DNA from 3 places in the Echinicola strongylocentroti genome. Region 3 is predicted to be linked to each of the others. Evidence: riboswitches for the same ligand, from Rfam matches in the RefSeq annotation. Region 3 holds a riboswitch; each other region holds the start of a gene.
What was found. A riboswitch is a leader RNA that binds a small molecule or an ion and turns the genes downstream of it on or off. The one in region 3 is predicted to bind S-adenosylmethionine.

Region 1 (2,272 bases), 1.7 Mb from region 3:
CCGCCGTGCTTCATTTGCTTTTTGGCAAGGTCATGCTGTGGATGGGATTTTAAGAAAGGGTATTTAACCAACTCAAGCTCTTTGTTGTCCTGAAAATAGGAGGCTACCGCCAATGCATTGGCACAGTGCCTTTCCATTCTGACCGCCAGCGTTTCCATGCTTCTGGAGAGGATCCAGGCATTGAAGGGAGAGATGGAGGGACCTGTGTGGCGGGAAAAGAACTGTACGTCTTTGATCAATTCCTGTTTGCCGAGGATCAGTCCTCCCAAGACGCGCCCTTGTCCGTCAATGTACTTGGTAGCGCTGTGTGCCACGATATCCGCACCCCATTTGGCCGGTTGCTGTAGATAAGGAGTGGCGAAGCAATTGTCCACCACTAAGATCAGGTTATGTGCTTTGGCAAACTTGCCAATCCACTCTAGGTCGATTACCTCTAGCCCAGGATTGGAAGGGGTCTCGATGAACAGCATTTTGGTGTTGGGCTTCACGAGTTTGTCCCAGTTTTCGATATCCGAAATGTCTCCGTAAGTAGAAGTAATCCCCCATTTGGGAAATACCCTTGTGAGGAGCTGGTGGGTAGAGCCAAACAATGAACGGGAAGCAAGTATATGGTCGCCTTGCTGTAAGAGAGAGGCGATGCTGCCAAACATTGCCGCCATTCCAGAGGCAGTGGCGATGCCGTCCTCGGTGCCTTCCAGTGCGCATACTTTTTCGATCAAGTCTGAGCTGTTGGGATTGGCGTAGCGGGAGTAGATATTGCCGGGGATCTCCTCGGCAAACATCTGACGGGCTTCTTCGGCGCTGTCAAAGGTAAAACTGGATGTCAGGTAAATGGGGGCAGAATGTTCCCGTTGATTGGATTTGGAAGAAGCGATCCTGATGGCTTCTGTTTCAAAGTGCTTATTTGACATGGTGTTTAGTATCTTTCAGTTGTATAAAATCAGTAATTAACCGTGAAAAATCAATAATTGCCCACGCATGGCATAGGCCAAGGAAGTCCGGTAGGGGATAAGGAAAAAGCGGTGAAAAGGTAAATTGGCCATAATGTCTAATTTATAGGTCCCGAATTTGTTTTGGGCAGGTATTGGCACCTTTTTGCTGTAGCAAATGGTTGCCAGAGGGTCGCAGAGCCTGGTCTCTCGCCTCTTCTGTATAAATCAGTTTCCTGAAGTCATGCAAAGTAACGGCAGGGCATTGGAAATTCCAAACAAATTTTCTTTTGTGTCAGACTCGTGCTGCCTTATGGGATGTGTGGATCAAGCATCTCTGCCCATCCATCGTAGCCCAATTCGGTCATATGGAGGCTGTCTGACAAGAAGATTTCTGGCTTGGGTTTTCCCCCTTCATTGAGGGCGATGTCCCAGACATTGACAAATTCCACTCCACTGGTCTTGTCAGCGTAGACTTCCAATAGGCGGTTTAATGACTCATAGTCTTCTTTGAGCTGCCAACGTGATGGGCTGGGTTTGGGGCTGATGAGGACTATTTCGGTGTTGGGAAGCTCTGCCTGTAGTTTCCCTACCAGTTTTTGCATGGTGGTCAGGATGGTGACGGGAGTCTTGCCGCTTGCCAAGTCATTATCGCCCTCGTAAATGAACACTTTATGAGGAGCGTAGCGGATGATCAGCTCATCCGCATAATGTAGCAATTCAAACGTCTGCGAACCGCCAAAGCCAGTATTGACTACCGTCACGTCAGGGAAATAACGGTTGATATCCTTCCACATTCTTACGCTGGAACTTCCCGTAAATAGGTAAACATCACCTGATGGTACGGGTGTATCGGTGACGATTTGATCTACTTCTTTTTGGAATTTCTCAGGCTTGTCCTGTGCTGATAGCGTTTGGGTAAAGGCTATCTGTAGCAGTATAAGTAGCAGGCCTTGGTTTCGGGTAAATGAAGATGGGATGGGCATTTGTTCAAGTGGTTTGTGAAAAGACTCTGGTCAATTATTCCGTCATGTAAATAACTAAAAATATTGGGAAAGGAGAAATATTGGGGCTGGAGAAAAACGAAAGAAGTGTCCTGCCGAATCTTCATTTCTGAACATATTTCCGTACACAAAAAGGACTTGTGCGATATTGGGCATGGTGATTTATAAAGGTGGCGATGGGTAGGGGAGACTTTTTCACACCTTAAAAGGGCTGATTGGTGGCATGGTAGGCTGTTTTCATCACATTCGTTATTGGGTGCGCTTTTCGATCCATAATTTCAGGGAATTGTTGCTCGCTTTTTGAGCTGAGGAACAGAAAGTAGCCCAATGAAATAGACC
Region 2 (2,272 bases), 1.4 Mb from region 3:
AGCGTTCGTATAATCGATTGATAATCGATTTTATTCTCGAACTCAAGTAAAACCCAGAAGTAATGCCGTTTAGTTAAACCCGGAATATGCATTAGCCTATCTGTTGCGACCTTAAACTGCTTCAAAATCAGCCGTTTCACTTTAGTTTTCGGCATAACCGTAGCGGTGCTACGCTAATGCCTCCAAACTAACTGATTTTCTTGCAATTTCAGCTCTCACTACGATTCCTAATGCATAATCCGGGTTAAAAATTAGGGCGCCCCTATGATACGGATGATTAACTATCCCAAAGGAACTCCCTGTTGAACCCGAAAAGAAGAATAGTGCATACCAAAAAAGAACCCTTGCCGGAATGACAAGGGTTCTTTTATTATGGTTATTAGTGATGGTTTATCGTAATGTTTATTTGCTCAATTCATTAAAGAGCAACTTCTCTTCCAATCGGTGTTTCTCCTGATTGACCAGTACTTTTCTTAACACTTGCTTGAACCTGATTTCTTCATTGACAATTTTGAAAATCTTTTCCAAATATCGCTTCGCTACTTCCTCGTTCTTTTTATAAAATTTCAAGGTAAAGCTCCTGTTCTCATGGATATTCTCCAGGTAAATTTCCTTAGGCTGTCCTGCCAAAACGATCCCACGGAAAAAGGCATATTGTGCTGCCAAATTCCCTTTCAGGGTAAAATAGATTGCTTGGAATTTTTTATTGGCATCAGCATAGTTCTGGAATCCAAAAGATCCTTGACCTTGTAGCTGGACAAATTCATTATTTTCCAACCAATCATAAGCTGTCAGCGAAGTGGCTTCTACTGCCTCGTTTCTACTTACGGACTGGAAGCTGAAAATTTTGTTTTGCTGTACTGAATTGGTATAGTTAGAAGCTATTGCTGTCATGGTTTCTTAATTTGTGATGGTTACTAGTTAATTTTTTCTGCGGATTTGCTGCGATCAGCAACAACATCTTTTTGGCTCTTTTAGCAGGTTCTGCATTCGAATTGATCGTCTCATGGCTTTTACATTTATAGGTCCTCAAATGATTTCGGCAGGATTTAGCACCTTTTCTCTTATAAGAGGGATAGGTTGCTATAGGTTCTTAGAGCCTGTTCTCTCCCCTATTCTTTATAAATCAGCTACTGAGCTTACTCCGCTTTTCGCTAATAACTACTTCAAAGGTACAACATTTTTCTACAAAAACTAATTTCCCTATAGAATTTGTAGGGAATTATTTTTTTCACTCTAATATATCCCTTAGCCATTACAATCTTAACGGAATTGCGAACGTCCTCAACCCTATTATTTATTTGTAATTTAGTGTATTTTTATGTTGAAAAACAGCATTTCCAGCTATCTTATCGTTACAATAAACACCAACATTTTAACATACAGGTATTCTTATACCCGGTTTATGCATTAGGAATCGTGATGAGGTTTGAAACTGCAAGAAAATCAGGCTGTTTGGAGATTGAGGCATAGCACCGCTATGGTGAAATCGAAAACAGCAGCGAAGCGACTGATTTTGAAGTAGGTTCATACCGCAATAGATAGGCTAATGCATATTCCGGGTTAAAAACCAAGTGTACGAATGAGAGAACCAACCCAACCTTCTATGCGACAAACGAAACCATCAGGATATCATCCATGTTCACCACCCAGCTACCAGAGCAAACGCATTTAACATTATTTCGTGTAAGGCAGCTATCATCCGTGCCGCTGGCACTCCTTCTGGAGGTGGAGGAGACCTTAACATCCAGCAGATGAATCCGCAGGTTACTAAATCCATCGTGCCGCTGGCACTTCACCCCTGTTGGTACATTAGGATAGCAGCAGCCTGTCGCGGCAAATGCTGAAAGAGCAAGGACATCAGTTGATTTAGAGGACCAATAAAGTATCGCAACTGTCTGCCCAAGTGGGGAATGATTTAGATAAGTTTAACCCGGAATATCAATGTCGTTTAGTTAAGAAGGTTTTCCAATACGGATCGTCCATTGAGAGAATTATGGTTTTAATCCATGGACTTTTAAAACATATACAAAATGGATCCGCCTTGCAGCTATTGGGCGTTAAGAAATTAAAAAGCGGGTGGGCAAGAAGGCAGGCTTGTTTGACGAAATGCTGGCCAAAAAGAATGTTGGCAGCTAAAAAGGAGGAGTTTGCCTGCATGAGGGAGGGTTTTTATTTTAGGCCATTAGATGCACAGCGGCGGGGTTTTTTGGTTACTTTTTTGACCTGCAGCAAAAAAGTAACAAAGGTAAAGAGATGAATACTATCTTAG
Region 3 (2,272 bases):
CCTAAGACAGAATGACATCAACAAAGGCAGTCAGTTCATGGGAGGCTTTCTGACAGAAATCGGTTTTGAGCTGGGCTATGACCTTGGGCTGTTGCCTAGTGAGGAAGTGATTACCCTGATAGCTAAAATAGGCTATTCCTTTAATCCATTTGAAGAATCTTGGACCATTAATGGGATGACATTCGATGACCTACAGAGCGGAGCTTTTGTACGCTTGGGAGCGGGGCTTAGCTTACCGGAGAAGAACTATTTTTACAGAGATGCTTCTCTTGGCATCCATTTGATTACCGGAATACATTTTACAAAACCCAATGACCTAAACCAACACCTAGAGAACAACGGGTACCAGCAATTGGATGGGATTCCAAAAAATATAGGGATCAAGCTACTCGGTGAAAACAGAGGATTTCTCTATGGCATTGACTTGTTTAATCTCAACATGGAAGGAGAGGCCAATCAAGATTACGGGCATAGTTTGAGCAGCTTGAGAATATACGGGAGTCTAGGGGGGAAGCTCTTGGACATCTATAATTGGGAAGTGGGCGCCCTTGGTGGTATCGGCTACGCCAATGTACGTTATAGTTTATTGCATAAGCGCAAGCTATCATTCCCTGATTTGATAGACTTGCCAGATTATGATGGAGAATTGAGAAATGGAGGAATAATGGCCAAGCCTGAAGTGTACCTTTCCAAAGTATTCCCACTTTCAAAAAAGACAAAACTGTCCTTAGTAGGTACCGTCTACGGTGGGTATGAGATACCGCTTGGAAGCTATGAATTAGGTGGAGTAAGTATGTCCAATTTCATGGCCAATCCCTATCTACAGTTGGGCGTAGGCATCAGACCATAATACATATTCCGGGTTAAACGGGGGCTAAGCCTATGGTGTTCTATGATCTACCTGGTTATCCAAATAAATGAGCCGCCTTGCCATCTGGGCTAATGTGTCAGTCAAAGATACAGGTCTATATTTCCCGAAATAAATTCCTGAATTTGCAATTTTTTTCCACCAATTCATGTTAACTTTGGACTTGCTTATCGAGAAAGACTGAGGGAAGGGCCCTATGACGTCTTAGCAACCTGATCAGACAAGGTGCTAACTCCCATCCTGAGCTTGTCAGGAAAAGATGAGCGGTAGATAATCACCTGCTTTTCTATCGGTTCTTTGCTCGGTACAGCTTTTAATACAAACAATGAGCATGAATACACGAACTGATATATTACTTCAGCAAATTGAAAAAAAGATTCTCATCCTAGATGGAGCGATGGGAACAATGATCCAGCGGTACAAACTGGAAGAAGAAGATTTTAGGACACCTGCTTTAAATGGGCATCATAAATCCCTAAAAGGGAATAACGATCTACTGTCCCTCTCCCGGCCAAAAATCATTCGGGAGATCCACGATACCTACTTGGATGCTGGGGCAGACATCATCGAAACCAATACGTTCAGCAGTACTAGCATTGCGCAGGAGGATTATGATCTTTCACATTTGGCATATGAGCTCAATGTGGAAGCTGCAAAAATCGCTAAAGAGTCGGCTATGGCCTATAGTCAAAAGACCCCAGAACAACCTCGTTTTGTGGCGGGAGCTGTAGGGCCTACCAATAGGACGGCTTCTATCTCTCCAGATGTCAATGATCCCGGTTATCGGGCAGTTAACTTCGACCAACTTTCGGAAGCTTATGCAGAGCAGATAAAAGGCCTTATTGACGGAGGTGTTGATATTCTGTTGGTAGAGACGATCTTTGATACGTTGAATGCCAAAGCTGCGTTGTTTGCCATTCAGGAGGTCTTCGAGGAAAAAGGGCTACCATTGGCACCAGAGGATGGTGGGATCCCTGTCATGATCTCTGGCACTATCACGGATGCTTCAGGAAGGACCCTCAGTGGACAGACCACCGAGGCATTCTTGATTTCAGTATCGCATGTTCCACTAATGAGCATTGGGCTTAACTGTGCCCTAGGTGCCAAAGAGCTCAGGCCTTACTTAAAAGTATTGGCCGAAAAGGCACCATTTTATGTCAGTGCCTATCCTAATGCCGGACTTCCCAATGAGTTTGGGCAATATGACCAGACCTCCCAAGAAATGGCCGATCAGGTAGAAGAGTTTCTGAAAGATGGGTTGATCAATATTTTAGGGGGGTGTTGTGGCACTACGCCCGAACATATCCGTGTCATTGGCGAAGTAAGTAAAAAGTACCAGCCAAGAAAATTAGCATTTACATTAGAAGAAGAATAGTGGGAATGGATAATAAAGTTAACAACAGC

Region 1: linked by a shared signal. The riboswitch ahead of DN752_RS17045 (O-succinylhomoserine sulfhydrylase) and the one ahead of DN752_RS23855 (homocysteine S-methyltransferase family protein) in region 3 are both predicted to bind S-adenosylmethionine.
Region 2: linked by a shared signal. The riboswitch ahead of DN752_RS18340 (hypothetical protein) and the one ahead of DN752_RS23855 (homocysteine S-methyltransferase family protein) in region 3 are both predicted to bind S-adenosylmethionine.

Annotation. Positions count from the first base shown of each region.
Region 1 is NZ_CP030041.1:4,386,959-4,389,230, forward strand. Features, by position in the region: gene DN752_RS17045 (O-succinylhomoserine sulfhydrylase) at 1-911, opposite strand, end outside; SAM riboswitch class I at 1,051-1,159, opposite strand; gene DN752_RS17050 (GDSL-type esterase/lipase family protein) at 1,241-1,915, opposite strand.
Region 2 is NZ_CP030041.1:4,673,379-4,675,650, reverse strand. Features, by position in the region: gene DN752_RS18340 (hypothetical protein) at 403-894, opposite strand; SAM riboswitch class I at 1,017-1,128, opposite strand.
Region 3 is NZ_CP030041.1:6,116,149-6,118,420, forward strand. Features, by position in the region: gene DN752_RS23850 (hypothetical protein) at 1-850, shown strand, start outside; SAM riboswitch class I at 1,033-1,134, shown strand; gene DN752_RS23855 (homocysteine S-methyltransferase family protein) at 1,200-2,243, shown strand; gene metH (methionine synthase) at 2,249-2,272, shown strand, end outside.